Linked DNA regions of Methylococcus capsulatus. The protein of the gene in region 1 binds, or shares a complex with, the protein of each later gene. Links are inferred from orthologs where the notes say so. Each region holds a gene or a part of one and is shown on either strand. Other genes may lie near its edges. The genes, in order: accC and accD.

The links.
Region 2: the proteins of accC (region 1) and accD are in contact, whole or in part, in a solved structure (PDB 8UXZ), measured with the Escherichia coli proteins. The link is inferred for Methylococcus capsulatus from one-to-one orthologs.

What each region holds. Positions count from the first base shown.
Region 1 is NZ_CP104311.1:2,117,567-2,132,187, forward strand. Bases 11,642-14,560 are described here. They hold accC (acetyl-CoA carboxylase biotin carboxylase subunit), read left to right. Parts: upstream 11,642-12,387; coding sequence 12,388-13,734; downstream 13,735-14,560. Other genes in these bases: aroQ (type II 3-dehydroquinate dehydratase), read left to right, coding at 11,642-11,889; accB (acetyl-CoA carboxylase biotin carboxyl carrier protein), read left to right, coding at 11,890-12,345; prmA (50S ribosomal protein L11 methyltransferase), read left to right, coding at 13,739-14,560. In the rest of the region: N4J17_RS10525 (Tex family protein), read left to right, coding at 36-2,333; N4J17_RS10530 (alpha/beta hydrolase), read right to left, coding at 2,344-3,354; N4J17_RS10535 (hypothetical protein), read left to right, coding at 3,721-4,533; N4J17_RS10540 (DUF6156 family protein), read right to left, coding at 4,535-4,852; uvrD (DNA helicase II), read right to left, coding at 5,148-7,328; N4J17_RS10550 (YgaP family membrane protein), read left to right, coding at 7,503-7,766; N4J17_RS10555 (FxsA family protein), read right to left, coding at 7,802-8,233; divalent-cation tolerance protein CutA, read left to right, coding at 8,280-8,603; protein-disulfide reductase DsbD, read left to right, coding at 8,588-10,825; N4J17_RS10570 (TlpA disulfide reductase family protein), read left to right, coding at 10,815-11,333; more of aroQ, read left to right, coding at 11,443-11,641; more of prmA, read left to right, coding at 14,561-14,620. UniProt on the Escherichia coli protein: This protein is a component of the acetyl coenzyme A carboxylase complex; first, biotin carboxylase catalyzes the carboxylation of the carrier protein and then the transcarboxylase transfers the carboxyl group to form malonyl-CoA.
Region 2 is NZ_CP104311.1:1,499,968-1,514,487, forward strand. Bases 11,703-14,520 are described here. They hold accD (acetyl-CoA carboxylase, carboxyltransferase subunit beta), read left to right. Parts: upstream 11,703-12,530; coding sequence 12,531-13,511; downstream 13,512-14,520. Other genes in these bases: trpB (tryptophan synthase subunit beta), read left to right, coding at 11,703-11,716; trpA (tryptophan synthase subunit alpha), read left to right, coding at 11,713-12,516; folC (bifunctional tetrahydrofolate synthase/dihydrofolate synthase), read left to right, coding at 13,515-14,520. Outside these bases: acpA (acid phosphatase), read right to left, coding at 1-362; N4J17_RS07375 (DUF2490 domain-containing protein), read left to right, coding at 545-1,231; H(+)/Cl(-) exchange transporter ClcA, read left to right, coding at 1,224-2,543; N4J17_RS07385 (2Fe-2S iron-sulfur cluster-binding protein), read right to left, coding at 2,521-3,495; N4J17_RS07390 (group I truncated hemoglobin), read right to left, coding at 3,522-3,926; N4J17_RS07395 (Rrf2 family transcriptional regulator), read left to right, coding at 4,086-4,547; N4J17_RS07405 (DUF1353 domain-containing protein), read right to left, coding at 4,731-5,204; N4J17_RS07410 (hypothetical protein), read left to right, coding at 5,522-5,737; N4J17_RS07415 (hypothetical protein), read left to right, coding at 5,918-6,244; N4J17_RS07420 (hypothetical protein), read left to right, coding at 6,516-7,145; N4J17_RS07425 (protein-methionine-sulfoxide reductase heme-binding subunit MsrQ), read right to left, coding at 7,398-8,159; N4J17_RS07430 (cysteine rich repeat-containing protein), read left to right, coding at 8,352-8,819; tRNA pseudouridine(38-40) synthase TruA, read left to right, coding at 9,050-9,865; N4J17_RS07440 (phosphoribosylanthranilate isomerase), read left to right, coding at 9,862-10,530; more of trpB, read left to right, coding at 10,505-11,702.

The DNA.
Region 1 (14,621 bases):
GGTCTTTTACTGGCTCTATCTAAGGATCCAAGACGATGGACGTGATCGCTCGTATCGCGCAGGAACTCGGCGTTCAGGCACGCCAGGTACAAACGGCGGCGGCACTGCTGGACGAAGGCGCCACCGTGCCTTTCATCGCGCGCTATCGCAAGGAAGCGACAGGGGGCCTGGATGATACCCAATTGCGTACCCTGGAAGTACGGCTCAGCTATCTGCGGGAGCTGAACGACCGGCGCGCTGCCATTCTGGCCAGCATCGCCGAACAGGGCAAGCTGACAGCGGAGCTGGAGCAGGCCATCCGTGAGGCCGATACCAAGACCGCTCTCGAAGACTTGTATCTTCCCTACCGGCCGAAGCGGCGTACCAAGGCTCAGATCGCTCGTGAGGCGGGGTTGGAGCCTCTGGCCGATGCGCTGCTGGCAGAGCCGGGGCTCGATCCTCTGGCGGTGGCGGCCGGCTACGTCGACGCCGGCAAAGGCGTGGCCGATGCCGGCGCAGCTCTGGACGGTGCCCGTCAGATCCTGATGGAGCGCTTTGCCGAGGAGGCGACCATAGCGGGCGAATTGCGCGAAAAGGTGTGGAGCGAAGGGTTGCTGGTTTCATCCCTGGTCAACGGCAAGGCGCAGGAAGGAGCGAAGTTCAAGGATTATTTCGACTATGAGGAGGCGCTGGGGAGGATCCCTTCGCACCGCGCCCTGGCCCTGCTGCGCGGGCGTAACGAAGGCGTCCTGGTGCTGGGTCTGCAGGTGGCCAAGGACGAGGAATCCGGCCACCGGTTCGCCGAACATCGCATTGCCAGTGCTTTCGGCATCGCCGACCGCGGCCGTCCGGCCGATGGCTGGCTGTTGGAAACCGTGCGCCTGGCCTGGAAGGCAAAGCTCCTGACCCGCATCGAACTCGATCTGATGCAGCGCCTGCGGGAGACGGCAGAGGCCGAGGCCATCCGGGTGTTTGCCAGCAACCTGAAGGATTTGCTGCTGGCGGCGCCGGCCGGGCAGCGTGCCACCCTGGGGTTGGATCCAGGGTGGCGCACCGGCGTGAAGGTCGCTGTGGTCGATGGCACCGGCAAACTGGTGGCCACCGACACGATCTATCCGCATGCCCCCAGGAACCGTTGGGACGAGTCCATCGCGACGCTGGCGGCGCTGATCGCCCGTCACGGCGTCAGCTTGGTTAGTATCGGCAATGGTACCGCTTCGCGCGAGACTGACCAATTGGTGGCCGATCTGATGCAGCGCCATCCGGAACTGGGCGTGACCCGGGTGGTGGTGTCGGAGGCCGGGGCCTCGGTGTATTCGGCGTCGGAGCTGGCAGCGCATGAGTTTCCCGAGCTCGACGTGTCGTTGCGGGGTGCGGTGTCCATCGCTCGCCGCCTGCAGGATCCGCTGGCGGAGCTGGTCAAGATCGAACCCAAGTCGATTGGCGTCGGCCAGTACCAGCACGATGTCAACCAGACCCAACTCGGCCGTACCCTCGATGCGGTGGTGGAGGACTGCGTGAACGCGGTGGGGGTGGATGTCAACACCGCTTCGGTCTCGCTGCTGCGTTACGTCTCCGGCCTATCGCAGAGTCTGGGTCAGAATATCGTGGAATACCGCAACCAGCATGGGCCGTTCTCCAATCGGGAGCAGTTGAAGAAGGTCTCGCGGCTCGGGCCCAAGGCCTTCGAGCAGGCTGCCGGCTTCCTGCGCATTGCCAATGGCGAACATCCGCTGGATGCTTCCGCCGTGCATCCGGAAGCCTATCCGGTGGTGGAGAAGATCGTCCAGCGCACCGGCAAGGATATTCGCGAGCTCATCGGTAACGTGGCCTTCCTGCGCAGCGTGAATGCCGAACAGTTCACTGACGAGCGCTTTGGGCTGCCCACCGTCACCGACATCCTGCGCGAACTGGAGAAGCCCGGCCGTGATCCCCGGCCGGAGTTCAAGACCGCCCGTTTCAAGGATGGGGTGACCGAGCTCAAGGACCTCCAGCCAGGTATGCGGCTGGAAGGGGTGGTGACCAACGTCACCAATTTCGGCGCTTTCGTCGATGTCGGCGTGCATCAGGACGGTCTGGTTCACATCTCCCACCTGGCGGACCGGTTCGTGCGCGACCCGCGCGAGGTGGTCAAGGCCGGGGACGTGGTTCAAGTGAAGGTGCTGGAGGTCGATGTCCCGCGCAAGCGGATCGCCCTGTCGATGCGCAGCGACGCGGTGAAGAGCGAAGCGGGGCCGCCGCGTCCGGAGGCGAGAGGGCCGGCCGGCAAGCCGCGCAGCAAGGCCACTCCGCAGCCGGTACCCCAAGGCGCCATGGCCGAGGCGCTGGCGCAGGCCTTGAAGCGCGGGCGCTGAGTTTACCGTTTCAGGTGCCGTCCGCTGCCGGGAGGTCTTTGGCGGCCTGGCGTTCCTCCCCGGATGGCAGCGGCGCCGCCGGTGTCGTGATCCAGGCCGCGATGTCACGCCAGGGCCTCTCAGCCTGGAGGTCGCGCAACAGCAGGTGGTAACCCTGGCGGTAATAGGCGAAGCGGGTGCCGGCTGGAAGTTTGTCCAGCAGGATCATGAGCGGCGCTTTCGGAATGATCTCGTCGCGCTCACCATAGAGCACGAGGGTCGGAATCTTGAGTCCTGAGACACGTTCCTGGGCGGTGTCCATCAGGTCTGCCAAGCCTTTTATCGCGTCGACCCGGGTGGCTTTGATGACGTTCGGATCCCGCCCCAGTCCGCGGAGCATCTCGATGTTGTCCGATGCCATCACCCCCAGTCCTTCGCCGGTGATGCGCAACCAGGGGAGGGTATGCGAGCTCACAGCCAGCAACAAGCTTTGGTACCACGGCATGGTGTTGCGCGACCATACCGCCGGCGCGGACAGGATCAGGCCATCGACGCGTGGCGGGCGGGCGGAGGTCATGGTGACGATGGCCACGGCGCCGCCCATGCTTTCCCCGAGCAGATAGACCGGCACGCCCGGATGTCGAACCCGGACCTGGCCGACGAAGGTTTTGAGATCCCCGGTATAGGCCTCGACTCCCGCCCAGAGGCCGCGCCCCGGCGCCAGCCCGAAGCCGCGTTGGTCGTAGGCGTAGCAGCCGATTCCCTGGGTCTTTAGATAACTGCCCAAAGGCTCGAAAGCTAGGCTGTAGTCGTTGAAGCCGTGGACGGCGACGATGACGGCTTTGGGCCGTGTTCCGGGCGGCAGCCAGTGCCGGACCGGCAGCACCGCGCCATCGGGGGCGATGAAATGGCCGGCGTACAGTCGCGGCGGCGCCACATTCGGGCCGGGATGGTTGACCACAGGGGTACAGGCCGCCTGTATCATGAGGAGTGTCAGGCAAAGTACGGCACGTCTGGGTGCGATGACGACACGATGGTCCATAGCGGACGTGGCGGTGAGGAGACGAATGGGAAATTATACCGCCGGATGGCAAACCTTATGAGGCGAAAAAATCAACCAGGGACGAGCAGTCGAGTGAGAAGACGAGAGTGCAAGACTTGGGAGAGGAGAAGGTGGTCTTCGCGAAGAAGAAGTGTGTCGGTCCCCGGCGTACCCCAGAAAGGCAAAGCATTCGTTTGGTGAGTACACAAAATCCATGCCATTCATTCGACGCGCCGTGTCTTCGTGGATCGGCATCAGTCTTTCCGGTGGAACCGGGGTCGGGGCTGTGGCAATCGCCCCGGTTTGTGTGGGATATCACCTGATTTGCCGTCGCTGAGAGAGGCCATGGTTGTTTCGACGACGTGCATGCCGTCCAGGAAGTTCGGGGGGGACCTCATCCACTTCGCGCGGGACGCTTACGGTTCGATCGAGGTGGTCGATACGTTCGGTGTACGGACCTTGCATTTCGGTACACCGGCGCGGCAAAGCGCCATGTGTCTACAGGAACCGGACCGGGTCGAGCTGCCTTATGTGCGGGCGATGCTGAGCGCCTTACTGTTCCATCCCCAGCCTTCCGACGTTCTGTTGCTCGGGCTCGGTGGCGGTTCGCTGGCGAAGGCATTGTTCCAGCACTTTCCGGCCTGTCAGATCGACGTGGTGGAGCGGCGCGGGGTGGTCGTCGAGATTGCCCACCGGTTCTTCGGACTGCCGTTGCACCCGCGGTTATCCGTCACGGTCGGTGACGCTGGGGAATTCGTCAAACAGGCGGGGAGGCTTGCCGCCTACGATCTCATTCTCGCTGATCTGTTCGACGGGGAGGGCATGGCCTCGCCGGTGGCGGAGGAGTCGTTCTATTTCGGCTGCGCGGGTATGCTACGGCCGGCCGGCGTGTTCGGCATCAATCTCTGGGGTTCGCAGACCGCAGCTTGCAACCGGGCTCTGGATATGATGAGAAAAGCCTTTGACGGGCCGGCATTCCGGCTGGCGGTTCCGGGGCGGGGTAACCTGATCGGGTTTTCGCTCGCCTCCGAACCGAAGCGGGCGGCCATGGATGCGATGGAACAACGGGCACGCCGGCTCGAGACGAGGCTGGGCATCGAATTCAGCCGTTTTCTATGGGCCTTGAAAGCTGCGGGCCGGGCGTTTCCCAAGTCGGAGTCCAGGACACGGGGCGGCTGACTCAGTCCATTGCCGCGCCGGCGAGGCGTAAGCCGTCTTCGTTGAAATCCAGGACGGTCAGCTCGCCCTCGGCATCGGTGATTTCCGCGCGCCTGAGTTTGCCATTCCGGTGATAGGCATAGCGGTGCTCCATCTCGACCTCGCCGTAAACCATCTTCTGCAGGCCGACCAGGCGGTCCTGGTCGTCGAAAAACCCTTGAAAATAGGTGTTTCTGTGGCTGAGCTGTTCCGGTTCGAGTTCGGTCGTCAACTTGAGAGGGAGGTTCACACCGCTGTAAGTCAGGAAGAACCGGCAGGTGGCGGCGATCGCTTCGGACATGGTTGCACCCAGGGCTTTATTCGTGGAGCGACGATGATGGCATAAGTGTGGGCTGGCGTGGAATGGCGGGAACTGCGTGAAAAGACTTGCTTGTTTCCGGGTTTTGACCTGCCGTATCCGGAGCGGAACCGGTTCGTAGTCCTCAAACCGTGCAAATCATGGGCTGGCTTTGTTGGCATCGGTCTTGCTAGATAGCTGGCGCATAACCTCACTTTTGGCCTGGCGGCAGAGTGTCTTTGAACTGAAGAACTGTCATGGATGCGCCACTTTCCGCCAGCTTTTTTTGTGGGTGCGTTCAGATTGGTTCCAGGTTGGCGTAGGCCAGCATCAGCCATTTGGCGCCCACCTCCGCGAAATTGACATGGACCCGCGCCTGGGCTCCGTCGCCCTCTTGTTGCAAAATCACGCCCTCGCCGAACTTGCCGTGGCGGACCCGCTGGCCCAACCTGAATCCCCCGCGAGCGCCTGCGCCGGGCATGGCCGACGTATCGGCCGACTGCATCGCGGATGCGACAGGCCGGCTGACCCCGCCCTTCATCCGGACCTCTTCCAGACAGTCTGGCGGCAGTTCCCGCAGGAAACGGGATCGCCGCGGATAGGTCTCCTTGCCGTAGAGCCGCCGGCACTCGGCGTGGGTGATATAGAGCTTGCGCCGCGCCCGGGTGATACCGACGTAGCAGAGGCGGCGTTCTTCTTCGAGGCGGGCGGGGTCTTCCAGCGACTGCAGGCTGGGAAACAAGCCTTCCTCCAGGCCGACCAGGAACACCAGGTTGAATTCCAGGCCCTTGGCCGCATGCAGGGTCATGAGCTGGACGCAGTCCTCGCAACTTTCGCCCTGGTTCTCGCCGGCCTCCAGCGCCGCGTGGGCGAGGAATTGGTCGAGGCCACCCAGTTCGGGATCGATCAGCGGATCCAGCTCGAACTGGCGGGCGGCGCCGACCAGTTCCTCCAGATTTTCCACCCGGGCTTCCGCCTGCTCGCCTTTCTCCTTACGGTAATGTTCCAGTAAGCCGGAGCTTTTGACCGCGAGCTCTACCTGTTCCCACAGCGCCCGCCCCTGGGCCGCGGCGGCCATGGTTTCGACGAGATCCAGGAATCCGGCCAGGGCGCCTGCGGCCCGGGCGGGCAGCACGCCGTCGCCGATCAACTTCTCCGCGGCGGCCCACAACGACAGCTGCTCGAAGCGCGCCAGTTCGCGGACGAGGTCGAGGGTCTTGGCGCCGATGCCGCGGGTCGGAGTGTTGATGACCCGTTCGAAGCCGGGATCGTCGTGATGGTTGGCTATCAGCCGCAGGTAGGCGAGGGCGTCCTTGATCTCGGCGCGCTCGAAGAAACGCAGGCCGCCATAGACCCGGTAGGGGATGCCGAGGGCCAGCAGCTTTTCCTCGAACTGGCGCGACTGGGCGTTGGAACGGTACAGAATGGCCGCGTCGCTGCGCCTTCCGCCTTCCTCCACCCAGCGGCGGATCCGCTCGATCACGAAACAGGACTCGTCCTGCTCGTTGAAGGCGGCATAGACCGAGATCGGTTCCCCCCGGCCGCCTTCGGTCCACAGATTCTTGCCGAGCCGCCCCTCGTTCCGGGCGATCAGAGCATTGGCGGCGCTGAGGATGTTGCCGGTGGAGCGGTAGTTCTGCTCCAGGCGGATCATCCGGTGGCGCGGGTAGTCCCGCCGGAAACGGTGCAGGTTTTCGATCTTGGCGCCGCGCCAGCCGTAGATGGACTGGTCGTCATCGCCCACTACGCTGAGATTGTCGCGGTCCTGGGTCAATAACCGTAGCCAGGCGTACTGCACGCTGTTGGTGTCCTGGAATTCATCGACCAGCACGTGCTGGAAGCGTTCCTGATAGTGTGCGAGGGCGTCGGCGTTGTCGCGCAGGAATTCGTGGGTGCGCAGCAGCAGCTCGGCGAAATCCACCAGGCCGGAACGCTGGCACAGTTCCTCATAGGCGAGATAGATCCGCCGCATCTGCTGTTCGAACGGGTCGTAGGAGTCGGGCAGGTTCCTGGCCCGGCGGCCTTCATCCTTCTGGGTGTTGATGTACCACTGGATCTGGCGCGGCGGCCAGCGCGCCTCGTCCAGTTCCAGGGTTTTGAGCAGCCGGCGGATCAACCGGTACTGGTCGTCGGAATCGAGGATCTGGAAGCCCTCGGGCAGTCCGGCTTCGGGCGCATGGCGACGCAGGAAACGGTGCGCCAGGCCGTGGAAAGTGCCGACCCACAGGCCCTGAGTCGACAGCTCGAGCAGCGCTTCGATCCGCGCCTTCATCTCGTTCGCGGCCTTGTTGGTGAAAGTCACGGCGAGGATGGCATGCGGCGAGACGCCTTCGGCCCGAAGCAGCCAGGCGATGCGATGTACCAATACGCGGGTCTTGCCACTGCCTGCTCCGGCCAGCACCAGCAGCGAGCGGTCCGGTGCGGTGACGGCCTCACGCTGGGCTTCGTTCAGGGGAGCGATGATGTCGGTGATGTCCATGACGGGCATTTTACACCCGTCTTGCGCAATACCTGGGGAGCCTGCACAATCGAGAAGCTTTACCCCAGGGATATGGCCCAATGCGCCGTGCCCGTTTTCCTCGCCCGGCCCTCCCTCCGCAGAGGGCAAGGGTTTTCCCTTAAGCGACCGCACGTTCAAGAGGAGGTTATGACAATGGCTTTTGATTATAAGAAAATGCTAAAGCGTGAGCTCAACGTCGGCCTGAAAGATCGCCAGTACCGCATGATAGGCGGCGCCGTAGCGCTGCTGCTTTCAGTGTTCCTCGGGAATATCTTCCTGCTGCTGATCGGCATCGTCCTCGTGGCCACCGCACTCATGCGCTGGTGTCCGGTGTATTCCGGGCTCTCCAAGAGCACCGTCGATCCGAATGAACCGGCACCCGATAGCGGTTCCCATTCCGGCACCGAATCCCACTGATGGACAGCGGTCCTCCGGCGCAGGGATGCGCCCGGCTAGTCCTCGCGTCGGAACTGTCCTTCGAGGGTTCGGGCGCCGGAATCCGGTGAGTCCGGTGGCTGGAAATCCCGGAGCATGTGCTCGACGAGATAGGCCGCAATCAGCCGGCGCGATGCCGGCAGCAGCAGGATAAGGCTCGCCCCGTCGGACAGGAAGCCGGGTATCAGAAGAAGAATGCCGGCAATCAGGATCAGACCGCCTTCGATCATGTCCTGTGCAGGGATACGCCCGGCTTCCAGGCTTTGCTGGATGCGAGCGAAGGTTTTCAGTCCCTGGGTTTGCATGAGATAGGTTCCGGCCAGTGCTGCCGAGCCGAGCAGCAGAAGGGTCGGCAGAAAACCGAGCACGCTGCCGACACGGATCAAGACGTAAATTTCTGCGATCGGCAGCAGCAGTAGCGCCAGGATGGCGAGTTTCAACGGATTCATCGATACGGGTTTCTGTAAACTTTAAACAACGGGCGCACTTTTTCCCATGACATCGGTCTACTGTCTAGTCGTTTGCAGCTGTCCGGATGAGGAAACCGCCGGTGTTTTGGCGGAAGGGTTGGTCGAAGGGAGACTGGCGGCCTGCGTGAACATTGTCTCCGGGGTACGGTCGGTCTACCGGTGGCAGGGTGTTCTCGAGAAATCGGCGGAATGTCTTCTGTTTGCCAAGACTCGGGCGTCCCGTCAGGTGGAACTGCAGACCTGGTTGAGGGCGCGGCATCCTTATGAACTTCCAGAAATCATCGCGATCCCCATCCAAAGCGGATTGCCGGAATATCTCGAATGGGTCGGAACATGCGTGACGCCGTGAGATGGATCGGCCTGCTCCTGGTTTTTGGGCTGGCCAGTGCGCCTGTGCTCGCCGTAGACGGCCGTGACCTCCTGTCGCCGGAGCGGGCGTTCCCGGTAACTGCTCGGCAGTCCGGCGCCGGCATGGTTTCGCTGGCGTGGGACATCGCCGACGGCTATTACCTCTACCGGAGCAAATTCAAGTTCGCATCGCGCACCCCAGGTGTCCGCCTCGGCGAGCCGGTCTTTCCGGCAGGCTACAAGAAGCAGGACGCATTTTTCGGCGAAGTCGAAACTTACCGGGGACATGTCGAGGTCCAGCTACCTCTCGTTGCGGAATCCGCACTGCCGGAGTCGCTGGAACTGGAGGTGACGGTGCAGGGCTGTGCCGATGCCGGTGTCTGCTTCCCACCGTACCAGCGGCGGATCGGGGTGACAACCGCTGCGATCGGCGGTGGTGGGGCGTTCACGCGGCTGGCCGGTGCGCTCCGGGGTATCGGCAGTGGGCCGGCGAACGGGGACTTGCTGCCGGCGGATCAAGCGTTCCGCTTTTTCGCCGAGGCGCCGACCGGCGACGTCCTCCGGCTGAGTTGGCAGATCGCGCCCGGTTATTACCTCTACCGCGAAAAATTCCGCATTGTCTTGCGCGATTCCGAGGGCGTCGCTCTGGGGGGCTATGCGTTCCCGCGCGGGGAGCCGAAGATCGACGAAGAGTTCGGCGCGGTGGAAATCTTCCATGGCGAGGTCGCCGTTGACATTCCCTTGGTCAGGACCGACAGCGGTCCTCGCACCCTCACCCTGGAGGCCGGCTTCCAAGGGTGCGCCGAGCGGGGCGTCTGCTACCCGCCGATGGCGAAGACGGTCGAGCTCGCCCTGCCGGCCGCTGCGGAAGGAAAAAGTGTCTCGGCGGTGGCCGGAGCGACCGTCATCACCGAGCAGGACCGCATTGCCGACGGGCTCTGGCGCGGTTCGCTCTGGCTCAACATGCTGAGTTTCCTCGGTTTCGGCGTCCTGCTCGCCTTCACCCCCTGCATTTTCCCGATGATCCCGATTCTTTCCGGCGTCATCGTCGGCCACGGTCATGCCATCACCACGCGCCGGGCGTTTTCGCTGTCGCTGGCCTATGTGCTCGCCCATGCCTTGGCTTACACCGGCTTCGGAGTTCTGGCCGCCCTGTTCGGTGCTAACCTCCAGGCCACATTGCAGAACCCATGGGCGATCGGAGCTTTCAGCGGCCTGTTCGTGGTGCTGGCGCTATCCATGTTCGGCTTCTACCAGCTTCAGCTCCCGATCGCCCTGCAGTCGCGGATCGCGGCGCTCAGTTCGCGGCAACAGGCGGGCAGTCTGGCTGGCGCGGCCGTGATGGGACTGCTGTCGGCCGGCCTCGTGGGGCCTTGCGTGGCGGCACCGCTGGCGGGGGCGCTGATCTACATCGGCCGGAGCGGCGATGCGCTGCTGGGTGGGGTCGCCCTGTTTTCCCTTGGCCTGGGCATGGGACTGCCGCTGCTGGCAATCGGCACCTCGGCGGGCAAACTGCTGCCCAAGGCCGGCATGTGGATGAATGCAGTCAAGTCGGTGTTCGGCGTGGCCATGCTGGCTGTGGCGGTATCGATGCTGGAGCGGATCGTCCCCCTGTCCCTCGCCATGCTGATGTGGGCGCTGCTGCTCATCGTGCCGGCCGTATACATGGGGGCGCTCGATGCCCTGCCCGCGGGGGCTTCGGGCTGGCGCAAGCTATGGAAAGGACTGGGTGTGGCGATGGCCGTCTACGGCGTGTTCATGCTGCTTGGAGTGGCGGCTGGCAGCCGCGATCCATTACAACCTTTGCGGGGGGTGGCCGCTCCCCCGGCTGCCGTCGCCGATGCCGGTCCCCCGCCTTTCTTGAGGGTGGCGAGCCTGGCGGAACTGGAGGCTCGTCTGGATGAGGCCGCTTCTGCCGGACGCTGGGCGATGCTCGATTTCTACGCCGATTGGTGTGTGTCGTGCAAGGAGATGGAGCGTCACACCTTCAGCGATCCTGCGGTCAAGGCGAAGCTGAAAGAGATGGTGCTGCTCAAGGCCGACATCACCGAAAACGGCGATGAGGACCAGGCATTGCTACGGCGCTTCGGTCTGGTCGGTCCGCCGGCGACGCTGTTTTTCGGTCCCGACCGGAGCGAGCGGAAACCTTTCCGGCTGGTGGGCTTTACCGAGTCGGAAAAGTTCGTCCATCACCTCGAGCGGCTGTTCGACGGTGTCCGATAGGTTCGTGCTGGTTCTGGTCGCTGTGTTGGCCCTTCTGGCGGGGGCGCTGGCGCAGCGTTGGCTGTCGGTTGCAGCGCCCGACTGGCAGGGGCCGGAATCGGTGTTTCCCGACCTTTCCGGCCACCCCGTGCGTCTGTCCGATGAGCGTTCCGAAGTGCTGCTGCTGAATTTCTGGGCAAGCTGGTGCGAACCGTGCCGGGAGGAAATGCCGGTGCTGGACGACCTCCATGCGGAATTCGGGCCGCGCGGGCTCAAGGTCGTCGGTCTGGCGCTGGAGGACCGTGAGGCGGTTGCGGCGTTTTTGCGGCAGCTGCCGGTGGGCTATCGTATCCTGGTCGGTGAGCACGGTGGCGATACGTTGGCGGCGCACCTCGGGAATGCCGGCGGAGGCTTGCCCTTCAGCGTGGCTTTCGACGGCCGCGGGCGGGTGCTCGCGACTTTCCTGGGGCCCCAGACGAAGAACGGCTTTCTGGCCGCCATCGGGCCGCGGCTCATGTCGCCCCGATGATGCCGCCAACCGGCCTGTTGCTGCATTTGTGGACAAGATACTGTCATTTCGGCAGAATACCGCCGCCTGTTTGGGCGATTTCATCGATATTTAAGAGCTGGCACGCGCAATGGCGGGTATCTTGGTGCTGAACGGGCCTAACCTCAATCTGTTGGGGGTGCGTGAGCCCGGCATCTATGGCAGCGACACGCTTTCGGATATCGAATCGCGCCTGGAGGCACAGGCCAGGGCGGCGGGCATGCCGATCGATTTCTTTCAGAGCAATGCCGAACATGCTTTGATCGAACGCATTCACCAGGCGTTCCGCGACGCGGTCGACATGATCATCATCAATCCCGGTGCGTTCACCCATACCAGCGTCGCTTTGCGCGATGCGCTGCTGGCCACCGCCGTGCCTTTCATTGAAGTACACATTTCGAACGTGCATGCGCGCGAGCCGTTCCGCCGTCATTCCTATCTTTCCGATATTGCCAAGGGGGTCATCTGCGGATTGGGCCCCGTGGGCTACGAACTGGCGCTCCAGGCCGCCCTGCAAATGACATATAGGTCGTTATAGATGGATATTAGAAAAATAAAAAAACTGATCGATATCATCGAGGGATCGGATATCGCGGAGATCGAAATTCGCGAAGGGGAAGAGTCCGTCCGGATCAGTCGTTACACCTCCAGCCTCGCGGTCCCCGCCGCCTTGGCGGCGGGGACGATGCCAGCGGCGGTATCCCAGGTTCCCACCGGGCAGCCGGCACCGCCACCCACCGAAGCGGCCAAGGAAACTACCGGCCACGAGGTGCGATCCCCCATGGTGGGCACGTTCTACCGGGCACCCTCTCCCGGTTCCAAGGCGTTCGTGGAAGTGGGGCAGCGGGTCGAAGTCGGCGACACGCTCTGCATCATCGAAGCGATGAAAATCCTCAATCAGATCGAAGCCGACAAGGCCGGCATAGTGACCAAGATTCTGGTGGAGAACGGTCAGCCCGTGGAGTACAACCAGCCGCTGTTCGTGATCGAATAGCCTTCGGCCCGTTTCGGCTCAACAGTCTCCAAGGTACTCACTATGCTAGGTAAAGTCGTCATCGCCAATCGCGGTGAAATCGCTTTGCGCATCCTCCGTGCTTGCCGCGAGCTTGGGATCAAGGCCGTCGCCGTACATTCCGAAGCGGACCGCGATCTGAAGCACGTGCGCCTGGCCGACGAGTCGGTCTGCATCGGACCGGCGGCCTCGCGTGACAGTTATCTGAATGTTCCGGCGATCATCAGTGCCGCCGAGGTCACCGATGCTCTGGCGATCCATCCCGGCTATGGCTTTTTATCGGAAAACGCCGATTTCGCCGAAAAGGTGATTCAGAGCGGATTCATCTTCATCGGACCGAGGCCGGAAACCATCCGCATGATGGGAGACAAAGTCGCGGCCATCGAAGCGATGAAAAAGGCCGGGATCCCCACTCTGCCGGGCTCGGACGGCCCTCTGGGAGAGAACGAGCAAGAGAATCTGGTAATCGCCAGACGGATCGGTTTTCCCATCATCATCAAGGCTGCCGGTGGCGGTGGCGGGCGCGGCATGCGGGTCGTGCACAGCGAGGCCAGTCTTGCCGCTTCCATTGAACTGACCCGGAGCGAGGCCGGCGCCGCGTTTGGGAACGACATGGTATACATGGAGAAGTTTCTGGAGAATCCGCGCCACATCGAGTTTCAGGTGATCGCGGATTCACACGGCAACGTGGTTCATCTGGGGGAGCGTGACTGCTCCACCCAGCGCCGTCACCAGAAGGTCGTGGAAGAAGCGCCGGCACCCGGCATCACCCAGGCACAGCGGGATGAGATGGGCATGCGTTGCGTGCAGGCATGCAGAGAGATCGGTTATCTCGGCGCCGGCACGTTCGAATTCCTCTACCAGGATGGCCAGTTCTATTTCATCGAAATGAACACCCGGGTCCAGGTCGAGCACCCCGTGACCGAAATGGTCACCGGCTTCGACATCGTCAAGGAACAGCTGCGGATCGCCGCCGGCGAGCCGCTTTCGATCCGTCAGGCCGAAGTGGAAATGCGCGGGCATGCCATCGAATGCCGGATCAATGCAGAGGATCCCGTCAATTTCATGCCATCGCCGGGGCTGATCGAGCAGTTCCATATGCCGGGCGGGCCGGGTATCCGTGTCGAGACCCACATCTACAACGGCTATCGTGTTCCGCCGTATTACGATTCCATGATCGGCAAGCTGATTGCCCATGGTGAAACTCGCGCCGGAGCGATCGCCCGGATGCGTACGGCCTTGAACGAGATGGTGATCGGCGGAATCAAATGCAATATTCCGCTGTTGCTCGATATCGTCAACGACAGTGCTTTCGAGGCGGGCGGGCAGAACATCCATTACCTAGAGCAGAAGCTGGGGCTCAAGCACTAAAGTCATGTGGCAGCAGTTGATGGTGACCGTCGACGAGGAACTGGCCGAAGATGTGTCGGATGCGCTGATGGATGCCGGCGCCTTGTCCGTCAGTTTCCTGGACGCCGGGGATCAAGCGTTGTTCGAGCCTCCGCTCGGTACGACTCCGGTGTGGACGCAAACCCGAGTGGTGGGTCTGTTTGAGAAGGATGGCGACTTGGCAGCAATCCGCTCGGCGCTCGGTGGGCAATTCGGCGAGGAAAGGCTTAGGGACTGGAGCGAGGAAACGCTGGCCGACCAGGTCTGGGAGCGGGCCTGGCTCGAACATTTCCACCCCATGCGTTTCGGCAGCCGGTTGTGGGTCTGCCCAACCGGTTTCACGGTCGAGGAAACCGATGCAGTGGTCATGCGGCTGGATCCGGGGCTGGCGTTCGGCACCGGGACCCACCCGACCACCGCGTTGTGCCTGGAATGGCTGGATGCGGCGGATTTGCACGGTGCATCGGTGTTGGATTATGGCTGTGGCTCCGGCATCCTGGGCGTTGCCGCGGCGTTACTCGGGGCCGCCCGCGTCCATGCCGTCGACATCGATCCGCAGGCGCTGGCGGCCACCGTGGAAAACGCCCGGCAGAACCGCGTCGGGGACCGAATCGAGGTGGCCTTGCCCTGGGATCTGGTGGACGGCGAGAGCGACATCGTATTGGCGAACATACTGGCCAATCCCTTGATGGAACTGGCCGATGCCTTGCGGTCGCGGTTGCGGCCGGACGGCCGGATTGTACTCTCAGGCATTCTGGCGGAGCAGGCGGACGCTGTGGCCTCTGTGTATGCGCGAAAAGGCTTCGAAATGGAACCCGCCGTGCTCAGTGAGGGCTGGGTCCGGCTCGCTGGGGTCAGACGGACTTAAA
Region 2 (14,520 bases), 620 kb from region 1 along the record:
GGCGGCGCGTCCAGCCGGAACGGGCCGTTCGGCAGTCGGGCCGGGAAGGCCGGGTCGGGTCTGGCATCGCCGCTCAGCCAGACCGGCGGCAGATAGGGCAGGGGCGAGCCGTCATGATCGATCTGCCGCTTGGAGTCTTCGCTGGCATTGGCGATTCCGTTGGCGCCGGGGAAGAGACCATAAAGGTTGTCGAAGCTGCGGTTCTCGGCGTAGATCACGACGATGTGCTCGATTCGGTTCAGCGCCTCGTCCGCGGCGGATGCCGGTTTGGCCTGTTGGGCTCCGGAACTGCAGCCGCCACAGCTCAGCAGGATGCTGGTGAGGCAGGCGATGGGCCAGTGTCTGAAGGGGGAACGGGGCATATGGGTTACCCTTTAGCGCGTATTTTCGAAGGCGGCGGGGTGAGTCTCCAAAGTAAAGTCCTTAGGCCGTTCCATTTCAAACACGGCCCGGAGAACGAGCATGCACGGGATTCAGCGGTTCGAATAGAGAGGCGGGTGGGATGCGTTCGACGGCCGGTTTTTCGCTTGGAGCGTCGCTGCTGATGGCAGCGTGTCAAGCGGCCGGTGCCGGCGGAATCGAAGGCATGGCCGGTGCCTGGACTTCGCTGAGCCTACTGGGCAGTCTGGGTAGCATGTCTCCGGACTGGCGCAAATTCAAGTGGTATGTGCGGGATCAGGTCCGCCTGCGCGACGACAATCCGCCGAATGCCTGGCGCATGTACGAGGACTTGCTTTGGGTGGGGGTGGGCTATCAAGTCGACCCCCGATTCTTTCTCGGCATCGGTTACGCTCACACTTGGCTGCATCCGGTGGGCCAGCCGGCTTATCAGGAAAATCGCCCGTATGTGGAGGCGGTGCTCACCGATGAAGCAGGGGGATGGAAGCTGGTCAGCAGGACCCGGCTCGAGGAGCGGGTGCTGCAACAGGGTGGTGAAGTCGGCATCCGCTTCCGCGAGGCAGTGACCTGGAGTCATCCCATACGCTTCGTGGCCGAGGGGGTGGAGTTTTACATGGGGGACGAACTCATGGTGTGTCCGAATTACAGCCTATTCGGGCCGGCCGGATTATGCCAGAACCGGATCCTCTCCGGTATTTCCTATCGCTTGAGCCGGAATCTGGGCATGGATTTCGGCTATCTGGGCCAATACATGGCGGGTACGTCGGGTACCGCCGATGTCTGGACGCACAACATCCAGTTCGATTTTCACTATGTCTTCCTGGATGACTGAGGCAGAGCGGTTCGTCCGCCGGAATCGGGAGCGGCGGCACATGTTTCCGCGCGCCTTGCTGGTGGGTCTGCTGGCCGGCGCCGCCGCGGTGGGCTTTCATCTCGGGATGGATGCCGGCGAAGCATGGCGCGCCCGACTGCAGGACTACGCGCACGGCTACGGTGTACCGGGGCTGGCCGTCGCTGCAGCGGCATCGGCCCTGAGCGTATTCCTGGCAGCCTGGTTGGTCGAGCGGTTCGCGCCGGAAGCGGCCGGCAGCGGCATCCCGCAAGTGAAGGCGGTGCTGATGGGCTTGCGCGGGTTCCGCTGGGCCCGAGTGCTGGTGGTCAAGTTTCTGAGCGGGCTGATCGGCATAGGGGGAGGACTCGCTCTGGGGCGGGAAGGGCCGACCGTGCAGATGGGTGGGGCGGTTGCAGAGGGCATGGCTACGACATGTTCGGCATCCCCCGACGAACGTCGCGCGTTGATCGCGGCCGGGGCCGGGGCCGGTCTGGCGGCGGCTTTCAATGCGCCGCTTTCGGGGCTGATATTTGTGCTCGAGGAGTTGCGTGAACGATGTTCGTCGCCGGTGTTTTTCGCCGCGGCGGTCGCTTGCGTCGCCGCGGACACGGTTTGTCGTCTGGCCTTGGGGGAGTTGCCGGCGTTCCGGGTCGAGATTCCCGGCACTCCCTCGCTGACGACGCTGCCGGTGTTCGTCGGGCTGGGTATATCGTGCGGTTTACTTGGTGTCGCTTTCAATCGCGCTTTGCTAGTGGTACAGCGGCTGCACCCGGACCGTCCGGGACCGCGCAAAGTGTTCTGGTTGGGCTGGGGCGGCTCGGTCGGGCTGGTTGGCTGGCTGGCGCCGGATCTGTTGGGCGGCGGTCAGGGGCTGGTCGGCCGGATATTGGACGGTGAAGCCAGCCTGGAGCTGAGTCGGGTTGCGCTCTACTTCGCTGCTCGGTTTGCTCTGACCATCGGCAGTTACGCCACCGGGGCGGCTGGCGGCATCTTCGCGCCGATACTACTGCTGGGCGCTCTGCTCGGGCTCGGTTCCGGAATGCTCATCCAGCAGATGGCGCCGGTGCTGTCTGTGGAGCCCAGGGTTTTCGCGGTGGCCGGGATGGCGGCTCTGTTCACCGGCGTGGTCCAGGCGCCGCTTACCGGGGTGGTGCTGATGATCGAAATGACCGGCAACTATGCGCTCATCCTGCCGCTTTTGGCGGCCTGCTTCGCGGCGCAGGCGGTCACCGCCCGTCTGCACGATCTGCCGATCTACGAAGCGCTGCTGGAGTGGGAACTGAGTGGATCTAGGGCGCGGCGTTCACGTTGAACGGATCGGCGTAGATGTCTTTCATCGCGGCACCTGCCAGGAATGCACGTTTTTTCGCAGCGCTCACCATCTCCGGATGGCCGCAGAGGAACAGCCGTTTGTCCTTGAAATCCCCGATCTCACGGAACGCGATCTCGTGGGCGCGGCCTCCCTCCAGGCCCGGTGCCGGTTCTTCGCCGGAGACGCAGGGCACGTATTCGAAATTCGAATGGTTCCTCGCCAGTTCCCTCAGCTCGCCGGTCAGATAAAGACCCGCCCGATTCCTGCTGCCGTGGAACAGGCGGATCGGCCCGCTGTGTCCTCGCCGCAGGGCATCGCGCAGGATGCCGTACAGCGGGGCCAGGCCGGAACCTGTGCCTATCAGTACCATCTCCTGCTCCGGCCGGCCGGGAACATAGAAACAGTCACCGCTTGGACCCCGAATTTCCACGGTCTGGCCGGCGCGCAGCTCCTCGTGTATCCAGCCGCTGACTCTTCCCTGCGGGAGTCGCCGCACGTGCAAATGCAGATGTTCGTCATGCCCAGGCACGCTGGCCAGGGAGTAGCTTCGCCCGAGCGTGGGGTCGCGAAACAGATTGATGAATTGCCCGGCCCGGTATTCCAATGGGGCGTGGCATTCAAGCGACACATGCATGATCTCGCCGTTGAGCGGTTCCAGGGCCGTGACGGTCGCAGGTAGTGAGCACACGACCTCTTGGGGAAGCGCCGCTTCGAGGTCGTCGGTCGGGTGGCAGACGCAGGCAAGGAAATAGTTCTGGAGCTTCAGCGAGTCTTTCAGCCCCCGCTGCGAGTCCTCGGGCGGGACACCGCGGACGGCACGCATCAGGCAGGTCTGGCAGACCCCGCTACGACAGGAAAAGGGGACAGGCGCGCCGTGCCCGACGAGACAATCCAGGACGGACTGGTGCTTGTCGAGGGGATAGGTGTTTCCGCCATAGGTGATGCTCGTCATGGTGGCGCTCCTGTCGATTCCGCGCTTTAGCGGCCGAGGACGTCGTTGCGGGTACTCTCGGCGATTGCCGCCGCCTGGGCGATCAACTCGTCGGGTACGTTCAGCTCTTTCATGGTGGCGCCCAGGTGTTCCATGACGGCGTCGAAGTGGGAGTCGTTCAAGCCCTGCTTGACCAGGTGCGCGTGTCCGCGCCGCATGTCCATGCCGGTGTAATTGTGGGGCCCGCCAAATGCCATGGTCAGGAATGCCTTCTGCTTGGCGGCCTGTTTTTCCATGTCGACCCCCTCGAAAAACCGGTTGATGCGGGGATCGGCCAGTACCTTACGGTAGAAGATGTCCACGGCGGCATTCACCGCGGCTTCTCCTCCCAGTTTTTCATAGAGCGAGGCATGGGATTCGTTCCACCAGTCGGCGAGTTTCTTTTCGGTCATGAGCTTCTCCTAGTCGATTTATGCGAATGCGATGCACCGGGGTCGAATACTGTTATAAGATGCATAGCAAATACAAATTTAGGATCGACACGAGCTCGTGTCAAGCCCTCCTGCGAGCACGTGTTATGCTATCGTCAGCTGTCCAAACAGGTATCAGCCATGCAACTGACCCAGTTCACGGATTTCTCGCTGCGGGTCTTGATTTATCTGGTCCGCCTGCCGGAACCCGGCATGGCGACCATCCCGGAAATCGCCGAGTACTACCGGATTTCGCGGAATCACCTGGTGAAGGTGGTGAACACCCTGGCCAATGCCGGCCTGCTCGTGACGATGCGCGGCAAAGGCGGTGGGCTGAGGCTGGCGCGTCCGGCCGACACCATCACCATCGCCGAGGTGGTACGTCTGACCGAGCCGAACATGAATCTGGTCGAATGTTTCGATCCGAAGGCCAGTCACTGCCGGATCGACCGAGGCTGTTTCCTCAAGGCCATCCTGTACGAAGCGCGGAAAGATTTCCTAGCCGCACTCGAACGTCACACGCTGGCCGATGCAGCCCGCATGGGCTTGGGATCGGAAGGTGAGTCCCCGGTACTGAAGAGGCTTGCCCAAGGATGTGACTAACAGGGCTTGCAAATCTCGGAAGCGCGGGTATAATTGCTGTTCTCAATCGCGGGGTGGAGCAGTCCGGTAGCTCGTCGGGCTCATAACCCGAAGGTCGTAGGTTCAAATCCTGCCCCCGCTACCAAGATTCAAAGGCTTGCGCGCTCCCGCAAGCCTTTTTCATTTCTGCGCAGCTGTTTCGTATCATCGGGCCAGATCCGGCCAGCCAGTCCGGCTCCATAGCGGGTTGAGGGCGTTTTGGCGATCGCCATGCCTGGCCCAGATCGGGCATCCAAACCAGCGGACCATTTGCCACATGAGCCTTTGTGTCCACGGTCCTGTGCCGGACCAGGGGTCGGCCTCCATGGCTTCCCTGAAGATGTTGTCCGCTTCCTCACGGGTCAGCGGGCGGGTGCCACCCTTCTCCAGAGGGAGTCTGTGGGTTTGGTAAGCATAGTCATGGATGACGGCGGGACGGATCGCCCGTCCTCCAGCCAGCAGATAGGCGAGTGGAAGTCGCGGCACCGACGCGAAATCGGTGACAAACTCGTCCGGAATGTACACGGACTCGCCCAGGAAAGCCGATTCATAGCGAAGAGGTGTCAGCGTGATCCAATTGGCCGCGCCTTCACCCCAGCCGTAGAGGCGTACCTCCAAATCATTCAGGAACTGGCTCATAGCGATCCACTCCACTCAAAAATCGGGGTCGGCCAAGCCCGGATGCGATGCTGCTGGCCGGGACTGGATTATACACGGCGGCGGCAGGGACTTTTGGGGAGTATCGTACCGGCCTGACGACGCGATGTCGGAACTGGTAGCAACTGGCTATGGTCTAATTTGTCGATAGGCGCGTCCACGGCGAAGCAAAGCAAGGAGGTTGCGCACGTACCGGCATCGCGTCCCCCTGAGTCCCTGCCGCCGATTCCCTCGAATCGGCGCGCAAGGCGGCAAAATAAGCCGGGTAACTGGCTGGCAGATCTGCGAGGTCGGGTACTATGTTCGAAAATTTCTTCGCTGAATTCAACGCTTATCTCCTCGGCCATCCGGCATTTCTGGCCAAACTGAAGTTCTTGTTTTGGTTGAAATATTGGATTCTGATCGGGCTGATGGCGGTTTTCATCTATCTCCTTTACAAGGAGCGGCATGCCGACGGCAACTCGCCGAGCCACAAGCCTGATACTTTGCGTGGCTATAATTCATTCGAAGCCTGACATTTAAAGTCGGGCGGGATCGTGAGTAACGGGCCAATGCCGGCGTCGCCCACGTTCCCGCTGGGCAGCTTCGTCAAGGTTGACGTGATATGCAGATTGCAAGGCGAGCCTTCGCTTCTACCGGCAAACGCTCCCGAAGCGGATCCTGTTTTTTGAATGTAAAGACGAGGAGGACCGACCATGTTTGCGAAATCTTTTCTGATGTTGGCCGCCCTGCTGGGCGCTTCTGGAGCCGTCTTGGCCACCCCTAACATGTACTGGGATCACATGCAGTCGAACCTGAGCCAAGCCGACTGCGTGAGCCGGGGCGAGTCGCTCATGTCGGCGCAGACGACGGGTAGGATCAGTAAGGACGCCGATTCCGTCCGTTCTTGGACCGACAAGACCCTGGCAGTGATCGAGTGCATTCGAATGGGCGATCACATGACCGTGATGGTGCTGGTGGGTAGCGACGATGCGGCCACCGGTAGCAAATTGCTCGATGCTTTGAAGAAGGGCATGCAGTAATCCTCCTGAACGTCAGGGTGACCTCCATCCTAGCCAGAAATGCAGGAGGCGGCCAAGGGAAAAGCGGCTTTGCATCGTTCGGTGCAAACACCTGTCCGCAGCTCGTCGGCTCCGGCGCCGCCCTGGCGCTGTCCCTCCCCGGTGCTCGCCGCCGGTCGGTTCTATCATTGTCCTGCGGTCTGGCCATTTTGGCTTGACGCAGAGCTTTCGATCTCATAGGTTCTCTGCAGCGACCGGCTGGCGATCTGTGTCGGGATCGGAAACAGAGGATATGTGGTGCCGCCCCGGGCCTGACTGGGCTGCACGGATAAGAACTAGAACGCTTTGGCTGAGGCTCAAAATGAAAAAGTGCGAAACTTGTGACTCGTCAGGGATTGGCGGGAACCGCGTCGTGATCGGTAAAAACCATGGTCAAATCCCGTATGCAACGCGCATCTTCGGGGTATTCATGATTTATCTGCCTATCCTGACTCTGCCTTTTGTGATAATCAGCGCCTATATCAGTTATTTCCATCTTAAGCTGATGGGGGCGGAAAACGTAAAGACGTTGAAAGACTTTTTGCCTGATCGAGCCAGTTTCCGATATAAGCTGTCAAACCAGATCGTCATGCGGCCTGGCTACAGGCTCAGTCCCACCCAGTCCAGGTTGTTTTGGGTACTTAATTGTACTTGGTATTGTCCTTTCAGCGTGGGATTGTTCGAATGGCATGCTTATCTGGTCAAGCTGGTGGAGAACTGGTGGTGCCCATTTTTTCACGGACGGAAAGAAGGCCATTATCAGGAGGGCGCGATCGACCGTTCGTTCTGGCATATTTTTCCGGAGGACGTGGTCAAACTCGATCCCGAGGACCGGGATAACCCGATCTGGAATGAGGACGCCAGTGGCGTTCGGGAGCATTGAGGGCCGGCGGTTGAAAGGGGTGCCGGCGCCGTCAAGTGGTTTCCATGACATGAAACTTGGGATTTCATAGGGTCTTGGGAACCGCCGCCGATCATGACAGGAAGCATGGCACGGTTTTGTTTTTCAGGTTTGTCCGATACGTAAGCGGCTCGTTATGCGGTTAAAGCAGAGCATGTTTACTGTATGGCATTCAAAGGAAATTATATTATAGGACCAGCTGAGGGAGAGGGTTCTGCTTACCGGGTTCCGCCGCTAATCCGTCGGTTGCGGTGCCGAGGGGTTCGCAATCGTGGGCTGTCGCGGACCGGTGGAGGGGTGGCTGGCTCGCCGCCGGCTCGCATCGTCCAGTCGCAGGCACAGCAGGACCGCCAGAATCGCGACGTAGAAGGCTGGTCCTGACGTGTCCCGTTTTACCAGCCAGAAATAATGAAATATGCCGGCCGCGGCCGAGACATACGCCCATCGGTGCAGGAGGCGCCAGTTTCTGTGGCCGAGACGTCGGGCCAGGGCCCGGCTGGAGGTGGCGGCCAATGGAACCATGATCAGGAAACTCGTCATACCGGCAGCAAGAAAGGGGCGCCTGATAATGTCCCGCCAGATTTCGCGCGCGTCGAGAAAATGGTCGAAAATCACATAGTTAGAAACATGGAGGCAGGCATAGAAGAAGGCCAGAAGGGCGGTTGTACGACGCAGGCGAATGAGCCAGTGTCCGCCGGGGAATTTGGCCAAAGGTGTGATGGCGAGGGTGCCCAGCAAGAGCCTCAATGTCCAAAGGCCGCTGCTGTGGGAAATGGTCTCGACGGGATTGGCACCCAGGCCGTGGGTCAAACTGCCCAGTGCAAGTGAGAGAAAAGGAACTGTCCCGGCGACGAACAGTCCTCGGTTGAGCAGCCGGATGGTGGATTCGGAGGGGGGCTTCATGATGGCTGACAAACCTTGAGTGGACTCCTCGTGCGTTTGGCGGAAGGGAAGCGGACCTGGCATGGCTGAGTGTGCCGCTGGGTTATTTTCCACCCCCTTCCTTCATTTTGCAAAAATGGCAGTCCCCGGCCGTTCGGACGGAGCCTGTTTCAAGCCGGATAGGTTTTTCCAGGGTGTCTGGCTACAATGCCGGACGTGCGCCGCCAGCGGAAGGGCCGGTTCAGGCCGGAACTTGCGGGCAAGGGGGGCGCGATTCCTCACATCACCCATAAAAAGGAACATCTCATGCACAGTGCACGCTCTCTGTTCGCCGGTCTGCTGTTGGCGGCATTCCTGACGCAGCCCGCTTGTGCGGCGAAGAAGGCCGAAACCAAAGGCCCCGCGCCCGCCGAGCAGGCTCGGGTCGACGACCCGGTTTCCACTTTCAAGACCGGCTGCAAGGCCGAACTGGACAAGTTCTGCAAGGATGTGATGCCCGGAGACGGACGCCAACTGGCTTGTCTTTACGCGTACCAGGACAAGCTCTCCACACGGTGCGAATATTCCATCTACGATGCCGCGGCCCAGCTTCAGCGTGAAGTCAACGCTCTGAGCTATGTGGCTGCGGAGTGCGACGACGATCTGGACAAATTCTGCGCCAATGTCGATCCCGGCGAAGGGCGGCTGTTGGCGTGCCTGGAAAAGAACGAAGCCAAGGTCAGTTCGCGTTGCAAACAGGCGATCCAGGACACGGGTCTGAACAAAGCCAAATAAGAAGCCCGATTCCACCTGTATCGGCACAGCCGTGCCTGCTTCGCCGATACAGGCCCCAGAAAACCTGTGCCGTCGCTGTCTTGATTTTGTCAGGGACGGCCGTGTCTTGCTGAATCAAAGGGTTGCGAAGGCCGTCTGCAGGGGGTTCACAGAATTATCCACAGAATCTGTGGATAAAGCGGGAGGGACCGTTTCTGGTACGATAGCGCGCCTCGAATCGGGCCCGGAACATGAGGATCGCCTTAGGCATAGAATACGATGGCAGCGGCTTCGCCGGTTGGCAATGGCAGAACGGTAAGCGCACCGTTCAGGCCGTGGTCGAGCGGGCTTTGAGCCGGGTCGCTGATGCTTCGGTCCGGGTCGTGTGTGCGGGACGTACCGATGCGGGTGTCCATGCCATTGAGCAGGTGGCGCATTTCGACACCGAAAGCCGGCGTAGTGAGCGCTCTTGGCTGCTGGGAGCCAATACCGCGCTGCCGGAGGACGTGCGGATCCTATGGGTGCGGGAGACCGAGCCCCATTTCCATGCCCGGTTGAGTGCGATCGCCCGCTACTACCGCTATGAGATACTGAATCGCCCCATGCGTTCCGCTTTGCGGCCCCGCCAGCTCACCTGGTGCCATGCGCCGTTGGACGTCGAGCGGATGCGGGAAGGAGCGGCCCATCTGATCGGCGAACATGATTTCTCGTCCTTTCGAGCCCAGCAGTGCCAGTCCCGCAGCCCTTTCCGTCACGTGCATTTCCTGCACGTGCGTCGGATAGGTGACAGGGTGGTCATGGAAATCGCAGCCAATGCCTTCCTGCATCACATGGTGCGCAACATTGCCGGGGTGCTGATGGCAGTGGGGGCGGGCAAGCGCGATCCGGCCTGGGTCGGCGAACTGCTGGCCATGCGGGACCGCGCTCGAGGCGGCGTCACGGCGCCGCCGGACGGGCTGTACCTGGGCGGTGTGTGTTATCCGGAACAATTCGGGCTGGTGCGCGATCCCATTTTCGCGCATCTGCCGGCGGATGCCCGCCGCTACGACCCGGACGTTGAATCATGATACCGGCATATCTCTCAGGGCGAACTCGGGTTAAAATTTGTGGTTTCACGCAGGTCGAGGATGCGGCTTGCGCAGTGGCTCTGGGTGCCGATGCTCTGGGTCTGGTGTTCTACGGTCCCAGTCCGCGCAACGTGAGCATCGGTCAGGCGCAGGCCATCGCCGCGGCCGTCCCGGCATTCGTCACCGTGGTGGGTCTGTTCGTGGATGCCGAGCCGGCGCTGGTTCGGGAGATTTGCGCTGGCGTGCGGATCGATCTGTTGCAGTTTCACGGCGTAGAAACCCCGGAGTATTGCGCTGACTTCGGCCGGCCGTTCATCAAGGCTTTGCGGATGAAGCCAGGTGTCGATGTCGGGACCGAAGCACGCCGGTATGCCGGTGCCGCCGGTTTGCTGCTCGATGCCTACCAGCCGGGAGAGCAGGGCGGAACCGGGATGACGTTCGACTGGCGCAGGGCTGAAACCGATTGCGGTCTGCCGTTGATCCTGGCGGGCGGGCTCACCCCGGCCAATGTGAGAGTAGCCCTGGGAACGGCGAAGCCTTACGCGGTGGATGTATCGAGTGGGGTGGAGAGGGAGCGGAAGGGAATCAAGGACCACGACAAAATGGCGGCGTTTTTACGCGAGGTGTACGAATTTGACTATGCGAGAAGAGATTCAGCCCTATAACCTGCCGGATGACCGCGGTCACTTTGGACCTTATGGCGGCATTTTCGTCGCCGAAACCCTGATGGAGCCGCTGGAGGAGCTGAAAGCCGCCTACCATCGCTACATGAAGGATCCGGAGTTTCTCGCCGAGCTGGATCACGATCTCAGCCATTACGTCGGCCGTCCTTCGCCGATCTACCATGCCGAACGCCTGAGCCGTGAGCTCGGTGGTGCACAGATCTACTTCAAGCGGGAAGACCTCAATCACACCGGTGCGCACAAGGTCAACAACACCGTCGGTCAGGCCCTCTTGGCCAAGCGTATGGGTAAGCGACGGGTGATCGCCGAAACCGGTGCCGGCCAGCACGGCGTCGCCACCGCTACCGTGGCCGCCCGACTGGGAATGGAATGCGTGGTCTACATGGGTGCGGTCGATGTCCAGCGCCAGGCGCTCAACGTGTTCCGTATGAAACTGCTCGGTGCCACCGTGGTGGCGGTCGAATCGGGCTCCAGAACGCTCAAAGACGCTTTGAACGAAGCCATGCGCGATTGGGTGACCAATGTCGATGATACCTTCTACATCATCGGTACGGTGGCAGGTCCCCATCCCTACCCCGCCATGGTGCGCGATTTCCAGGCCGTGATCGGCCGCGAGGCGCGCAGCCAGATGCTGGAGATGACCGGGCGCCTGCCCGATGCGCTGGTCGCCTGCGTGGGGGGCGGTTCCAATGCCATCGGTCTGTTCTACCCCTTCGTCGACGACCGGGAAGTTGCCATGTACGGGGTCGAGGCCGCCGGTGATGGCATCGAGACCGGTCGTCATTCGGCGCCGCTGAGCGCCGGCCGTCCCGGCGTGCTGCATGGCAACCGAACCTATCTGATGGAAGACGAAGACGGTGAGATCATCGAGACCCATTCCATCTCCGCCGGCCTGGATTACCCCGGCGTCGGGCCGGAGCATGCCTGGCTCAAGGATTCCGGCCGTGCGACCTATGTCAGTGCGACCGACGCCGAGGCGCTCGAGGCATTCCACACCCTGACCCGGTTGGAGGGCATCATTCCGGCGTTGGAATCCAGTCATGCCGTGGCCTATGCCCTCAAGCTGGCGCCGAGCCTCGGTTCCGACAAGATCGTCCTGGTCAACCTCTCCGGCCGTGGCGACAAGGACATCCACACCATCGCCACCCGGGAGGGTATCGTTCTGTGAGCCGTCTGACCTCGACTTTCCAAGTGTTGCGTGAAGCCAAGCGCAAGGCCCTGATTCCTTTCATCACTGCCGGCGATCCGGAGCCGGGTTTCACGGTGCCGGCCCTGCATGCCATGGTCGAAGCCGGGGCCGACATCATCGAGCTCGGGGTGCCGTTTTCCGATCCCATGGCCGATGGACCGGTGATCCAGAAGGCCAGTGAACGCGCGCTCGTCCATCACATGAGCTTGCGCAAGACGTTGGATCTCGTGGCCGAGTTCCGCCGGACCGATCAGGCGACACCCATCGTGCTGATGGGCTATCTCAACCCTGTCGAGTGCATGGGCTACCAGAGGTTCGCCGACTGCGCCAGGGCGGTTGGCGTGGATGGCGTACTGACCGTCGATATGCCGCCGGAAGAGGCAGGTGAGTTCGTGCCGCTGCTACACCGGGCCGGAATCGATCCGATTTTCCTGCTGGCGCCCAACAGTTCCGACATGCGGGTTCGGCGGATGGCAGCGCTCGCTCGCGGCTATCTGTACTATGTATCACTCAAGGGGGTAACGGGTGCATCGCATCTCGACCTCAGCCAAGTCGAAAGCAGGATCGCCCACATCAGGTCGCTGACCGATCTGCCCATCGGGGTCGGTTTCGGCGTCAAAAATGCCGACACCGCGGCGGCCATCGGGCGGTTCGCTGATGCCGTGGTGGTGGGCAGTGCCCTGGTGGAAAAGATCGCGGCGGCTCAGGACCGGCCCGAACAGGCGCGTAAGGACATCATCGACCTGCTCGCCACCATGCGGCGCGCGATGGATGCCTGAATCCGAGAGAAATCATGACTTTGAGCTGGTTCCATAAACTCGTCCCTTCCAAGATCCGCACCGAGGCATCAACCAAGAGTACGGTGCCCGAGGGATTGTGGTGCAAGTGCCCGAGCTGTAATGCGATCCTGTACAAGTCGGAAGTCGAGCGCAATCTCGAGGTTTGTCCGAAGTGTTCGCATCACATGCGCATTTCCGCACGCAAGCGTCTTCACCTGTTTCTCGATCCGGGCAACCGGCTGGAAATCGGTGAAGGACTGGCACCCCAGGACCCGCTCAAATTCAAGGATAGTAAGAAGTACAAGGACCGTTTGCTGCAGGCGCAGAAAGCGACCGGCGAAAAGGATGCGCTGATCGTGGTGGCCGGTCAGCTGCTGGGTCTGCCCGTCGTGGCGGGAGCCTTCAATTTCGAGTTCATGGGCGGCTCCATGGGCTCGGTGGTCGGCGAACGTTTCGTGCGCGGCGTCAACCACAGCCTCGAGCATGGTGCGCCATTCGTCGTTTTCAGCGCCAGCGGCGGCGCCCGTATGCAGGAATCGCTGCTGTCGCTATTCCAGATGGCCAAGACCAGCGCCGCTCTGGCGCGCTTGTCCAAGGCGAGGATTCCGTTCATTTCCGTCCTGACCGATCCGACCATGGGCGGGGTTTCGGCCAGCTTTGCCATGCTGGGCGATATCAACATCGCCGAACCGGGCGCCCTGATCGGTTTCGCCGGTCCCCGCGTGATCGAGCAGACGGTGCGGGAGAAACTTCCGGAAGGCTTCCAGCGCAGCGAATTCCTGCTCGAACACGGCGCCATCGACATGATTGTTGACCGCCGCGATCTGCGGGAGCGCATCGCCGCGCTGCTGGCGCTTTTGACTCGGGACGGCCGGGCTGGCGTCGCTCCCGCCGCGCCGAAGGCGCCGCTGCCGGCGATCGGGGAGGGCGGCGGCGAGGGCGATCTGGCCCGCTATCTTTCCGCGTTGCCGGTGGACGACCCGGAAGCCGAATAGCTGATGCGCTTCTCGACTCTCGGGGAGTGGCTGTCTTGGCAGGAGACCCTGCACCCCCAGGCCATTGATCTGGGTCTGGAACGGGTTCGCAGGGTTTACCGCGCACTCAATCCGGCTCAGGACCGGCCTTTCACCGTCACCGTCGGCGGTACCAACGGCAAGGGCTCTTGCGTCGCAGCGCTGGACACCATCCTGCGCCGGGCCGGTTATCGTGTCGGCGCCTATACCTCGCCCCACATCCTGCGCTACAACGAACGCATCTGCATAGGCGGGATGCCAGTCGAGGACGCGGCCATCTGCGCTTCCTTCGATCGCATCGAAGCGGTGCGCGGCGATACGACGCTGAGTTTCTTCGAGTTCGGCACGCTGGCGGCGCTGGACATCTTCCGCCGCGCCGGACTCGATGCGCAGATCCTCGAGGTCGGTCTCGGCGGGCGGCTCGATGCCGTGAACATCGTCGATGCCGACGCCGCGCTGATCGCCAGTATCGGCATCGACCACGAGGAATGGCTGGGGGGAACCCGCGAGGCCATCGGCCTGGAAAAGGCCGGTATCTTCCGGCCGGCGCGACCCTGTATTCTGGGTGATCCCGATGCTCCGGCCACGGTGTTGCGGCATGCGGAGGCGATCGGGGCGGACTTACTGATACAGGGGCGCGATTTTTCCTTCCGGCGGGAAGACGACGGCTGGATCTGGTACGGACGCGGCGAAACCCACACGGCGCTGCCCGAGCCTTGTCTGCGGGGCGATCATCAGTATTTCAACATGTCTGCGGTGCTGCAGGTGATCGAGGCCATCCGGCCCCGGCTTCCGGTACCGGAAGCCGCCGTTCGGGCGGGACTGGCCAGCGTCCATTTGCCGGGGCGGTTCCAGATCCTGGAAGGCGGCCCCACAGTGCTGCTTGACGTCGCCCACAATCCCCATGCGGTGCATGTGCTCACGGAGTTTCTGCGGCAGTTCAAGCAAGGACGCCCGGTGCACGCGGTATTCGCCATGATGCGCGACAAGG